DNA from 3 places in the Rhizobium sp. CFBP 13644 genome. Region 1 is predicted to be linked to each of the others. Evidence: riboswitches for the same ligand, from Rfam matches in the RefSeq annotation. Region 1 holds a riboswitch; each other region holds the start of a gene.
What was found. Region 1 has a riboswitch for cobalamin ahead of IFT53_RS22225 (ABC transporter substrate-binding protein). Riboswitches for the same ligand answer to the same signal wherever they lie in the genome.

Region 1 (4,358 bases):
GGCGGTAGTTCCAGATGATGCCTTCATCGATCGCATCCAGCGGATAGCCGGCATCGAACACACGGTTTGCCACCGTCTTGGCAACGACATCCATGGAAATGGATGTCTCGCCAATGGCTGCGCCGAGCCAGAGCGCCAGACCCAGGAGCCCGGCCGCCAGCAAGACGGCACGGGTTATTGTGAAACAGGCACCCATGGCCTAGTTGGAAAGCCCAAGCTGGACGATAGCGTCGGCCAGAACTTCGATACCATCGATGGTGCGGATCGTGGGGTTCATCGCCTGTGCGTCCATGGTGACGATATGGCCCTCTTTGACTGATGGCATCAGGCTCGTAACCGGATCTTCCTTCAGGAATTTCTGCTTGAGCGCGACATCATCTGCCGGAAAGCGCCTGCGATCCATCTTGCCCGCCACGACGATTGTGGGATTAGCCTTGGCGATGGTTTCCCAACCGACCGTCGGCCACTCTTCATTGCTTTCTATGACATTTTTGATGCCGAGTGCCGACATGATATAGCCGGGTGCGCCGTTTTTGCCTGCAACGTAAGGGTCTATTGCAAGCTCTGCGCTGGAGAACCAGAAGACTGCGGAAAGCTGGCCTTTGGCGGAAACGATCTTCTTGCGAGCGGTCTCTTCGCGGGCCTTCAGTTCGGCCACCAGCTTTTCGCCCTTGTCCTGAACATTGAAGATTTGCGCGAGGTCGGCCACTTCCTGATAGATCAGGTCCATGGTGAACACGGAATGGCGCACGCCATCGCCACCACCGGAATTGTCCTTGCCGGTGCAATCGGCGGGCGATGTGTAGACCGGGATCTTCAGTTCTTCAAACTGTTCAGGCTTGGCAACCACACCTTCCGGGCCGACATGCCATTGATATTGCACCGTTACCAAGTCTGGCTTCTTGGCCAGAACGCTCTCGAAACTCGGGTCATTATCCGCAAGCCGGTCGATCTTGGCATTGGCTTCTTCATAGCCCTTGATCACAGGGCCGACCCAAACCGCCGTGCCGACAACCTTATCTGAAAGGCCCAGCAGATAGAGAATTTCCGTGGTGCTCTGTCCAACGGCGACGGTGCGCTCAGGCGCATGCGTGAAGGTGACATCCCGACCGCAATTCTTGAGTGTCAAAGGATAGGACGTCTGCGCCGCATGGGCAGAAGGCAGCGCCGCAAACGAGCTTGCAACCGCGAAGATGGCAGCGCCCATGGCGTGCCTGAAGTGTAATGTCATTTCGATAGTCCCCGATCGTCATGAGTTGCGCAAGGCGCAACTGGGTATGAACATGTTTAGACTGTCAGCCCGCAAAGACGGGACGTTGGGACGATCTGAAACCGGGACATGGCAGATGAATAAGGCGCAGGCTAGCGCTCGATGCAATCACGACGTCTCCTGTTCCGGGCATCCCCGCCCGCGAATTGGATTGAACATATGACGGCAGGTCTCCTGGCTCACGGATTTGCGCCTTCGCCCAACCTTCCCGCAAATCGCTTTGCAGTGGCATGACACTTTTAAAAAAGCGTCATAGGGCTCGACAATCCGCTCACAGTTGCGGGGGCAGCCACGGCATCGGATGTAGGTCCTCACCGTATTCCCTATTATTCCTCACGATTGCTCGCTTGGAACCGTCGCAACCAGTTAGACGCAATCGCGACATACCGTCAAGTCGAATAATTGTTATGTTATTACATATCGACTTGCAAGCGTTGATTTTCGATGTTTCACGGCTCATCCTATCGCACGAAAAAGCCGGGAATCTCTTCCCGGCTTCCATCTCGAATTATCAATCTTGTAGCTGTTATGGCAGCGTGTAGGCGATGACATAGTCACCGGGCTTTGTGCCGACGGAGCCATGGCCGCCTGCAACCATCACCACATACTGCTTTCCGTCATCCATAGCATAGGTCATCGGCGTGGCCTGTCCACCGGCTGGAAGACGACCTTCCCAAAGCTGCTTGCCCGTGGTCAGATCATAGGCGCGCAGATAATTGTCCACCGCCGCACCGAGGAAGGCAACGCCACCCTTGGTAATCATGGGTCCACCAATGCCGGGAACGCCAACCTTGAAAGGCAGGGGAAGCGGCGTCATGTCATAGACGGTGCCGTTCTTGTGCTTGTAGGCAACGTCACCGGTTCGCAGATCAGCACCCGCAACATATCCCCATGGCGGAGCCTGGCATGGAATGCCGAGCGGTCCGAGGAAGGGTCCCATCAACACACCATAGGGCGCGCCATCATTTCTGTTCAGACCCTGCTCGCTACCCTTTTCATCCTGGCCCTTGGGCGGAATCTGGTCGCGTGGCACGAGCTGAGACGTGAAGGCGAGATATGTCGGCATGCCAAACATGACCTGCCGCTCCGGATCGACAGCAACAGAACCCCAGTTGAAGGTGCCGAAATTGCCGGGATAAATCAGCGAGCCGTTAAGCGATGGCGGCGTATAGCGGCCTTCATAGTTCAACTGATGGAATTTGATCCGGCAGGCCAGCTGGTCGAACATGGAGACACCCCACATGTTCGATTCAACCAGCGGCTCTGGCTTGAACGACAAAGCGGATGTCGGCTGCGTTGGAGACGTGAAATCTTCAGGGATTGCACCACCTGGTGCTTTCTCTTCCGTTATGCCCAGCAGCGGCTCACCATTTCGTCGATCCAGCACATAGATATCGCCCTGTTTTGTGGGTCCGACCAAAGCCGGAACGGACTGGCCATCCGGTCTGGTAATATCGAGCAACACGGGCTGTGCGGGAACATCCATATCCCAGAGGTCGTGGTGCACCGTCTGGCGGACCCAGCGATCCTGTCCGGTGTTGATATCGAGCGCAACGATGGAGGACGAGTACTTTTCGACGCTCTCGCTGCGGCCCATGCCGAGCTGGTCTGGAACCTGATTGCCCAGCGGAATATAGACGAGACCCAGCGCTTCATCGACGCTGAAGATGGACCAGCTGTTGGGCGAGTTGGTCGTATAGGTTTGACCAGCCTGAAGCGGTTGTGTCTGGGTCGGGTTGCCCGAATCCCAGTTCCAGATCAGCGCACCGGTGTTAACATCGAATGCCCTGATGACGCCGGATTGCGACTGCGTTGAATAATTGTCGTTGACCGCGCCACCGATGATGATCTTGTTGCCGACGACGACAGGCGGGGATGTTGAGTAATAGTAGCCTGCTGGATTGTACTTCATGCCGTTGGCCAGTTGCAGCGTGCCCTTATCGGCAAAACCTTCACACACGAGCCCGGTCAAAGCATCAAGCGCAATCAGACGCGCATCCGATGTCGGCAGATAGACACGCTGTGCGCAGGCGGCACCTGCCTGTGCAGCCGGATCCGCGTAATATGTCACACCCCGGCATGTCTGGTGCTGGCGATCCGGGTTCAAACCTGCATTCGGATCATATTTCCACTTTTCCTTGCCGGTGGCCGCATCGATCGCGATGGCCCAGTTATGCGGTGTGCAAAGGTAAAGCGAATTGCCGACTTTTAAGGGAGTCACCTGATATGTTGTCTCACCGACATCATCAGGCAATTTGACGTCGCCGGTCTGGTAGCGCCAGGCTTCCTTCAGATCGCCGACATTCTGCGTGTTGATCTGCGCCAGCGGCGAATAGCGTTGGCCATACGAGGTTCGGCCGTATTGATGCCATTCATTATCGGGAACCGGATTTCCGAACTCAGGCGACGCGGTCACCACGTCGGTGGGCAGCGCGCCTTCCATGTCATGCGGGTCCTGCGTCATCGCAAATGCTGCTGCACCCACTGAAACCAGAACGGCAGTTAAAAGTGGGACAGCGTTTGCGCCATAGGAGATGCCCGTGGGGCTGGTAAAGCCCAGTGGCTTTCTGATCCATGGCATAAGAAGCCACATACCGACGACGATGATGAAGCCGCCGCGCGGGCCCAGTTGCCACCAGTCAAAGCCAACTTCCCACAATGCCCATAAGAGGGTGGCGATGACGAAAGCCGCGTAGAAGTGAAGCGCAAGCTTGTTTCTTTTAAACAGCAGAGCGCCGGTCACAATGAATGCGATGCCAGCCAATGCGTAATAGAGGCTGCCGCCCAGCATTGCGAGCTGTGAGCCGAAGCCAAAAATTGCTAAACCAATCAGAGTCAGGACGACTGCAGTGGATGTAATTGCCATAAAATGCCCCCGGCGTGGTCTCCCGCGCCGAAAACACAATCCACTACTAAAAGGTTCCCAAAAAAATCACGATTTGGCCACTTTTCCGAAATCGCTGAATGCAATGCGCATTTCATCAGTCGTTTTTTCCGAGGCAATCATCGCCGCCAGCAGCATCCGAGACTGACCGGCTCTCAATGTCTGCGAATGGATGGCGCCAGCCGCCCTCAGATCGTGACCACC
Region 2 (4,358 bases), on a different contig from region 1:
GGTTATTTGGGCGTCGATATCTTCACCGCATCCCCCGATGGTGCGCCCCTCACCTCCATGGGTGGGCTGAAGATCGTCCCGGATACGACTTATGACGCACTGGACCCGGAGACTGTTCACGCGCTGGTCATTCCCGGCGGCTTGATCTGGGAACGGAAAATGGCACCGGATTTTACCGATCTCGTCCACCGCTTTCGCGCGCAGCACCGTTTGGTGGCTGGCATTTGCGCAGCAGCGAGTGCGCTGGCCGGAACGGGCGTGTTGAACCACGTGGCACACACCGGAAATTCCGTGGCATCACACTCCACCTACATCACCTATGAGGGTGCCGAACACTACCGCGAGCAGCCCCAGGCCGTCAGCGACCAAGGCATCATCACGGCACCTGGAACCGCACCTGTGAGTTTCGCGAGCGAAATATTGAAAGCGCTCGATCTCTGGGGGCCGGAGGCGGAGGCCGAGATGGCCGGGTTTGCGGCGGAGCATCTCTAACGGCGGTCAAGCACACGACACGCACGCGCAGTCCCCTCAATCGGATTTTCTGTCATCGCGCGCCTGACGTCTCTGCTGTTGATGTGCAGGCTGCGATCGGCGGGAAGTTTCAGGCTGCTGATCTTGGCTGAGGCGGCCTTGAGAAAGGCCTCCCGGTTCTCAGCAAAGAACTGAAGACACGCGGCCTTTTGCGGCTCTTTGCCCAGCAAAGCCTTGAAGGCCAGCCGGTGCATGGCGCAGGGCGCGCCATGGCCGGGAACGGAAAAACGCAAGGCATCGAGCCCGTCGCTCCATTCACTTGCGGTTTCCATATTATCTCGCAACGTCGACACGTTTGAGAAGATGGCCGCTCAAGGTTCCCAAGATGATCCAGAACACGAAGCTGGTCACGGTTGCCAGAACGACGAAACGGCGCTCCAGCGGCAGAGGTGCCAGCGCGTGTTCACCCGCTGGCGGCAAGGGCGCGCCGATGATGTGGGGAGCGGCCATCAACACCAGAGCCAGAATGACCGCCCATGCTTCCGCCCGTTTGAAGGCAAGTAGCGCCAGACCGCCCGCCGTGGCAGCAACGGTTGCCACCCACCACATCTGACGCGCACCAAGCTCTGCGGCGGGGCTGCCGGGCAGTTCCGGCGGCAGGCCGATGGCCGGGGCCAGCATGACGGCGGCAAAACCGGCAAGGCCCCAGAGCAGCCCTTCCCGCCAGCCGCCTGCGGAATTGCGCAAGGAAATCAGAGCCGTGAGCACCAGCGCATAGCCGATGGCAGTCAGCACATTGGCGGCGATGGTGTACGCATTGCGCTCGAAGCCATCGGCGGGCGCCCACGCTTCTGGATCGTGGTGATGATCTGCGGGTGCGCCCGCCTCATGGGTGTGCGCATGCGCAACCTCTGCGCCGCGGCTTTCGAAGGTTTCGGCCTGAAGGATGAGCGGCGTGGTGCCGATGGCCTGCATGGCGCTGACGGCCAAACCGGCAATCAAGCCCACCAGAACGGCGGTGAAAACGATATTACGGAAAAATGGCATGATCTTCCTCCCCTCAATGGCAAGGGAAGGCGTTGGCGTGGCGCGTATCATGCGCGGCATTGTGCACGGCTTCTACCTGCGAGAAGCCGACAAAGCCCACGATAAACAGGCCGAGCAAGGCTGCTGTCAGCGATTGCGCAAGTCTTGAGGTTGAGGACGAGACGGCGCTTGCCGCCGTATTCTGGTGGATAGACATGGTGACCCTTTCACGTGCGGGTGGGCGTCATTCTGATCAAAAGACCCACGACCGCATTCAACATTCACCACGGGGAAAAGAGACACAGGGTCTTGAAGGCGGGAATATCCCGACCTGAAAACCGTGCTGTTCCGGACACCCCGCCGGCATTGACGACACTTCCGTGATGGCAGGTATCCTGGCTTGCGGGTCACAACCTTGAAAACACCTTCCCGGTCCTTTGTTTCGCATCGTGCTTTACGAAATCCCGGAGAATTTCGTGCCGATGGGCCAGACCAGTGGCAATACGTTTTCAGGCTCTCCGCTCACAGTTGCGGGGGCAGCCACGAATCAAAGCTTGAGGCTCCTATCGTGTTCCCTTTTCACTTTCCGGGCGAACCGGAAAGACCATCACACAACCGTTATCCTGCGGACGGGTTGAGGAGTCAATGGCTTCTCAGGGAGAAGGAAGTGCCTTGAGATAGGCCGCAATGGCCTGGCGGTCTTCGGCAGGAAGACGGGCCATATTCTGCTGGACTTTGACCATGGATCCACCGGCACTATCGAAGTCCGGCGTGAAGCCGGTTTCCAGATAATTGGCGATATCCGCTTCACTCCATGAGCCGATGGTCTGCGATTCCGGGCGAATATCGGGAATGCGCCCCTCGCCTTCCGGGTTCGGTCCACCGGCAAGCCACTGGCCCTTCATGAAGCCGCCCAGCGCATCTCGCGGGGTATGGCACTCGCCGCAATGGCCGGGGCCTTCCACCAGATATTGGCCGCGAACGACCTGCGCATTCGCATTGGCAATCTCGACGCGCGGTTCGCCCTTATCGAAATACAGGAACTTCCAGCCGCCAAGAACAAGCCGGATGTTGAAGGGAAATGGCAGATCGTGGCCGGGCGCATCATTGGTGCTGGCGGGCAAGGTTTTCAGATAGGCGAAGAGGTCGTTGATATCCTGCGGGGTCATCCGCGCATGGGAATTATAGGGAAAGGACGGATAGAGGTGCTCGCCATCCTTGCCCACGCCCCGCGTCATGGCATCGCCAAACTGTGCGAGCGACCATGCGCCGATGCCGTGCTGCGGATCCGGCGAAATATTGGGCATGTGGAACGTGCCGAACGGGCTTGGCAGCGCCTGCCCACCGGCAAGCGTCTTCAGCGCATCGCCCGTCGCATCCGGGGCGGCGTGACAGCTTGCGCAGCCGCCTGCCCAGAACAATGTCTCGCCATTGGTAAGATTGGGTTCGCCAAGGTTGGCCCAATGGCTGGGTGCCTGGCGCTCAGGCGCGGTGACGCCCATGAAAATTCCGAACCCGACGGCCCCGGCAACAACAGCACCGCCCGCCAGCTTTGCCCAAATGGACGCCATCGCCGTTTCCGCTTCTTAAATGGATATCATGAAAAAGGCCCGCCGAAGACCGGCGGACCGATGGGCTGATTACTTCTTGACGCGGTAAGCCTGATGGCAGCTGCTGCAATCGGCACCCAGCGTCTTCAAGGCGGCGCCGACGCTGGCCTGATCTGCTGGCAACTGTGCCAGAACCATGTCTGCATCCGAGCTCAGCTTATCGGACTTCGCTTTGAAGTCTGCGAAGTTCTGCCAGATGGCAGGGGAAGCAGAGCCACCTTCAGAACCTGCGGGGAACTGATCCGGGAAAGCCTTGGCATTGGCGCTGATGGTGGTGACAGCGGTTTTGACTGTTTCCGCATCATAGGGCTTTTCGCCCTTGGCGATGGCACCCAGCGCTCCCATGGCACCGCCGATACCCTTCATCAAGCCTTCGCGCTTTTCAACCTCGCCGGCTGCGGAAACCGCACCGGCGCAAAGACAGCCTATCATAATGGATGCGGCAATCGTTCTAAGCTTCATCATGTCTCTCCTGGGTCCGCGCACCGGCGGGTGAATGCTTGCGTGTCATCACGTAATCCCTGCGGCAAAACAGCGCGACGCACAAAGGCGAAGATGCCTGTTCCACATGGCAAAAAGAAGTCACATTGCAGTGATTTTTTTGAAGCATTATCAGGCGCATATCACCCGGAAGCAAGGGCTTCCCACAGGGTGAAACCAGCGACCACAACCAGCAGCAAGCCCGCAGCGCGACCGATGAAAATAGTGATATGCGGCGAAGACACCAGTAAATCCCGGCTTTTGCCTGCCGTCAGCGCCAGGGTGCCATAGACGGCAAGCTGCGTGCCCGCCGTCATCAGCCCCATGATGATGCCCTGTATCCAGACGGGACCGTACATCGGCTTCAAAAATTGCGGGTAGACCGCCATCATGAAAAGATAGGCCTTGGGGTTGGAGAGGCATGTAACGATGCCACGGCGGAATGCGCGGCGGGCAGAGGCGCTGGCGCTCACCTCATCCCCCTCCACCACGATGGAGCTGCGCATGAGGCCGATGCCGACCCAGATCATATAGGCCGCACCAAAAATCATCAGCGGCGTGAACAGAACCGGCATAAGGCTGGCCAGAAGCCCGACGCCAACAGCGCCATAAAGCGAATGCACCACGCCTCCCGCCATGATGCCCGATGTGGCGGCAAGTCCCGCCTTGCGACCGCCCGTCATAGAGCTTGCCAGAACCAGCAGCATATCGATGCCGGGCAAGATGATGATGCCGAACAGAAGCGAGAAGTAGAGCCAAAGGCTTTCTGAA
Region 3 (4,358 bases), on a different contig from region 1:
AAAAAGTCTGGAGCAGCATGTCGAGGCGGTGGCTGTGGCGCTGGAGCGGGATGGGCTTGCGGGCGGTCGCAAGGCGGTGTCGATGATTGTCGGGCGCGATCCTGAAACGCTGGATGAGGCGGCGGTTTGCCGTGCTGCCATTGAGAGCCTTGCCGAGAATTTTTCCGATGGCGTCGTTGCGCCCTCGCTGTGGCTTGGGCTTCTGGGGCTTGGCGGCGGTGCGGGTTACAAGGCCATCAATACGGCTGACAGTATGATCGGCCATCGCTCGCCGCGCCATGAGGCATTCGGCTGGGCGTCTGCGCGGCTGGATGATCTGGTCAACCTGCCCGCCTCGCGGCTGACAGGGTTCCTGTTCGTCGGTGCTGCTTTTTTTGTGAAGGGGGCTTCGCCGCAACAGGCTTTCCGCGCAATTATCAGGGATGCGCATCACCACCGCTCGCCCAATGCCGGATGGCCTGAAGCCGCGATGGCGGGCGCGCTGGGCTTTGCGCTGGCCGGACCGCGCTCCTATGGCGGACAGATGATCGAGGCGCGGTTCATGGGCGAAGGCGGGCGGCGGGATCTGACCTCTGCCGATATTCGCAAAGCGTTGAAACTGGCGCGCATCGCGGATGCCATGCTGCTTGGCCTCTTCGGGGTTTTGGCCTTGGTTATCGCGCTATAGCGATCAGCGCATCGAGATCCAGATGGCGTTCCAGATGTTCCGCCAGCCGGTCGAGAACGGCATCCACCTGTTCCTCATAATCAAGCGTTGAGCTTTGCCCGCCGAGGCGCTCCAGCCATGCGCTGCGCTGGTCATCATCGGCAAACAGGCCATGGACATAGGTGCCCATGACACGGCCACTGGCAGAAATCGCGCCATCGGTATGGTTGCCGATGGTGGCGAAGGCGCGGGCGGTGTCTTTGCCTTCGCTGACGCCGACATGCATTTCATAGCCGGAGAAGGAAATGCCATCAAAGCTTTGGCCAGTGACGGAGACGAGGCGCTTGTCGTCGGTCAGGACGGTCTCGATATCCAGCAGGCCAAGTCCCTCAGCGGTATGAGGCGCGCCTTCGATGCCGTGCGGGTCGGCGACCGTCTTTCCCAGCATCTGGTAGCCGCCGCACAGGCCCAGAACATATCCGCCACGGCGCAGATGCGCCTTGATATCGATATCCAGGCCAGATTTTTTCAGCGTGGCCAGATCGGCAATGGTGGATTTGGAGCCGCAGAGCAGCACCAGCGCGCAATCGCCGGGAATGGCATCGCCCGGTCTGATGCGCAGAAGTTCAACGTCTGGCTCGGCCTCCAGCGGATCAAGGTCATCGAAGTTTGAAATATGCGGCAGGACCGGAACGGCAATGCGGATCTTTGCGCCGGGCTTGCGCTGTCCGGGTCCTGTCAGGCCTAGCGCATCTTCGGCGGGCAAGCGGCTGGCATCGGCAAAATGCGGCAGCAGGCCAATGGGCCGCCAACCGGTCTGATCTTCGATGATGCGCATGCCCTCATCAAACAGCGAGGGATCGCCGCGAAAACGGTTGACGATGAAACCCTCGATCATGGCCGCGTCTTGCGTATCCAGAACGGTCTGGGTGCCGACGATGCTGGCGATGACGCCACCGCGATCAATATCTCCGATGAGAATGACTGGCGCATTGGCGGCGCGTGCAAAGCCCATATTGGCGATGTCGTTGGCGCGCAGATTGACCTCGGACGCGCTGCCCGCACCCTCCACCAGCACAAGGTCGCATTTCGCCTTCAGGTGATCGAAACTATCCAGCACTCGGGCCATCAGGCCAGCCTTCATGTGCTGGTAATCGGCGGCCTTGGCGTTGCCGATGACTTTGCCCTGCACCACGACCTGAGCGCCGGTTTCGCTTTGCGGCTTCAACAGCACCGGGTTCATATGAACGGACAGGGCAACCCCTGCGGCGCGCGCCTGCAAAGCCTGCGCCCGGCCAATCTCGCCGCCATCATCGGTAACAGCGGCGTTGTTGGACATGTTCTGCGGCTTGAACGGCATGACTGAAAGACCGCGCTTTGTGAGGGCACGCGCCAGCCCCGCCACCATCAAGGATTTGCCAACATCCGAGCCTGTGCCCTGAAACATCAAAACGCGTGCCGCCATGTCTTAAAACTCGATGCCTGACTGGGCTTTCACGCCTGCCTTGAAGTGGTGCTTTACCAGCGTCATTTCCGTCACCATATCGGCAGCATCGATCAAGGGCTGCTTGGCGTTGCGGCCGGTGACCATGACGTGAAGGCCCGGGCGGCGATTGCTAAGTGTTTCCACCACCTCGTCCAGCGGCAGATAATCATAGCGCAGCGCGATGTTGAGCTCATCCAGCACCACGAGAGCGATGGTTTCATCGGCCATCATGACTTTCGCTTCTTCCCAGGCTTTTGTCGCGGCTGCGACGTCGCGCTTCAGATCCTGCGTGTCCCACGTGAAACCTTCGCCCATGGTGCGCCATTCCACGCGGTCACCAAACAGGGCAAGCGCCTGCTGCTCGCCGGTGGACCAAGCGCCCTTGATGAATTGCACGATGCCGACACGCCCGCCGGTGCCGAGCATGCGCAGCGCCAGACCGAAGGCTGCGGTGGATTTGCCCTTAGCAGGGCCGGTATTGACCATCAGCAGGCCTTTTTCGACCGTCTTCTCAGACACTTCGGCATCCTGCACGGCTTTGCGGTTGACCATCTTGGCGCGGTGACGCTCGGCTTCGCTTTCGCTGATATCGCGGTTCATGGCGTCTCATTCCTCTTGGCGCATGCGTGTCAAAGCGGCGACTATAGCCAAAACGGTTTCCACGGCAATGATGCCGCGGCATTGACACAAAAGCCGTGCAGGGCATAAGGGTTAACCACTGACGGTCTTTTTCCGGCAACGGGAAAAGCTAAGAGGGAACACGGTTCCGTTCGCAATGCGGACCAATCCGTGGCTGCCCCCGCAACTGTATGCGGTGAGCCTGCGCCATAAGCCACTGGACATTATGTTCGGGAAGGCGGTGTCGGGCGTCTCACGCCGCAAGCCAGGAGACCTGCCGTTTCAGAAAAATGCGTCTGCCGGGCGGGGTGCTCCGGTTAGCCGGTCATATCAAGCGAAACGTGCTTTGGCGCGTGGCGTCGATATCCGCACCCCTAGAGAATTTGCAGGCGCGGAAAGTTGACACCTTGGATCTGACATCGACCCCACCAGATAAGACCGCGAAAGCAGACGGAGCCGCAGGCGTCGTTGTTTTCGTCTGCCGCAGCTGCCGCGATGAGGTTGACCCGAATGCCGAGCCGCGCCCGGGTGCCACCCTTTCGCATGCTGCTGTTGAGCTGGGCCGTGCCGAGGGCGTCGATGTGCGCAGCGTCAATTGCCTTGCCAATTGCAAGCGCGGCCTGAGTGCGGCCATGCGCAGCGCCAATGGCTGGTCTTATATGTTCGGTTCCCTAACCCAAGACGACGCTGGCGACCTTCTGGTCGGTGCACGTCTTCTGGCCTCTGCGCCGGATGGCCTGATGCCGTGGCGCGGACGGCCTGACAGTTTGAAACGCGGCCTTGTGGCTCGCATTCCCCCTTTGCATTTTACCGAGGAGACACCATGACCACGCTAGACCGCGTTCCCTGCACCATCATCACCGGCTTTCTGGGCGCTGGCAAAACCACCTTGCTGCGTGGATTGCTGGAAAAACTGGATGGAAAGCGGCTGGCCATCATCGTCAACGAGTTCGGCGATGTCGGTATCGATGGCGAGATCCTCAAGGGTTGCGGCATTGAAAGCTGCCCGGAAGAAAACATCGTGGAGCTGGCCAATGGCTGCATTTGCTGCACGGTGGCGGATGATTTCCAGCCGGCTATCGAGCAGATTTTGAGCCGCGAGCCCCGCGTCGAGCATATTCTGATCGAAACATCGGGCCTTGCGCTGCCAAAGCCTCTGGTGCAGGCTTTCCAGTGGCCAGCCATCAAAAGCCGCGTGACGGTGGATGCCGTTGTGGCTGTTGCCGATGGTGCAGCCCTTGCCGAAGGCATGGTTTCGCATGATCTGGAAGCGCTAGCCGCCCAGCGCCAGAATGACGAGGCGCTTGATCATGACGACCCGGTCGAAGAAGTCTTCGAAGACCAGATTGCCTGCGCCGATCTCATCGTGCTGACCAAGGGTGACCTGCTGGATGCCGAGGGTCTGGAGCGCGCCAAGGCGCATATCAATGCCCATCTGCCGAAGGCCTCGAAGATCATCGTCGCATCCAATGGCGTGATCGACCCGGCTGTGCTGATTGGCCTGGGACTGGCCGTTGAAGAGGATATCGACAACCGCCACACGCACCACGATGACGAGGAAGACCACGACCACGACGAGTTCGACAGCTTTGTCGTAGAACTGGATGC

Region 2: it holds a riboswitch for cobalamin, as region 1 does, so the genes downstream of both, IFT53_RS01350 (CbtB domain-containing protein) here and IFT53_RS22225 (ABC transporter substrate-binding protein) in region 1, are expected to answer to the same signal.
Region 3: it holds a riboswitch for cobalamin, as region 1 does, so the genes downstream of both, IFT53_RS12930 (DUF1636 family protein) here and IFT53_RS22225 (ABC transporter substrate-binding protein) in region 1, are expected to answer to the same signal.

The regions. Positions count from the first base shown of each region.
Region 1 is NZ_JACYVF010000013.1:62,194-66,551, forward strand. Features, by position in the region: gene IFT53_RS22220 (FecCD family ABC transporter permease) at 1-196, opposite strand, end outside; gene IFT53_RS22225 (ABC transporter substrate-binding protein) at 200-1,207, opposite strand; cobalamin riboswitch at 1,418-1,643, opposite strand; gene IFT53_RS22230 (glucose/quinate/shikimate family membrane-bound PQQ-dependent dehydrogenase) at 1,797-4,136, opposite strand; gene IFT53_RS22235 (asparaginase) at 4,203-4,358, opposite strand, start outside.
Region 2 is NZ_JACYVF010000001.1:272,795-277,152, forward strand. Features, by position in the region: gene IFT53_RS01335 (type 1 glutamine amidotransferase family protein) at 1-492, shown strand, start outside; gene IFT53_RS01340 (hypothetical protein) at 489-803, opposite strand; gene IFT53_RS01345 (CbtA family protein) at 805-1,518, opposite strand; gene IFT53_RS01350 (CbtB domain-containing protein) at 1,532-1,714, opposite strand; cobalamin riboswitch at 1,866-2,121, opposite strand; gene IFT53_RS01355 (cytochrome c) at 2,151-3,068, opposite strand; gene IFT53_RS01360 (c-type cytochrome) at 3,138-3,569, opposite strand; gene IFT53_RS01365 (LysE family translocator) at 3,731-4,358, opposite strand, start outside.
Region 3 is NZ_JACYVF010000004.1:85,358-89,715, forward strand. Features, by position in the region: gene cbiB (adenosylcobinamide-phosphate synthase CbiB) at 1-667, shown strand, start outside; gene IFT53_RS12920 (cobyric acid synthase) at 654-2,111, opposite strand; gene cobO (cob(I)yrinic acid a,c-diamide adenosyltransferase) at 2,115-2,732, opposite strand; cobalamin riboswitch at 2,838-3,046, shown strand; gene IFT53_RS12930 (DUF1636 family protein) at 3,158-3,577, shown strand; gene cobW (cobalamin biosynthesis protein CobW) at 3,574-4,358, shown strand, end outside.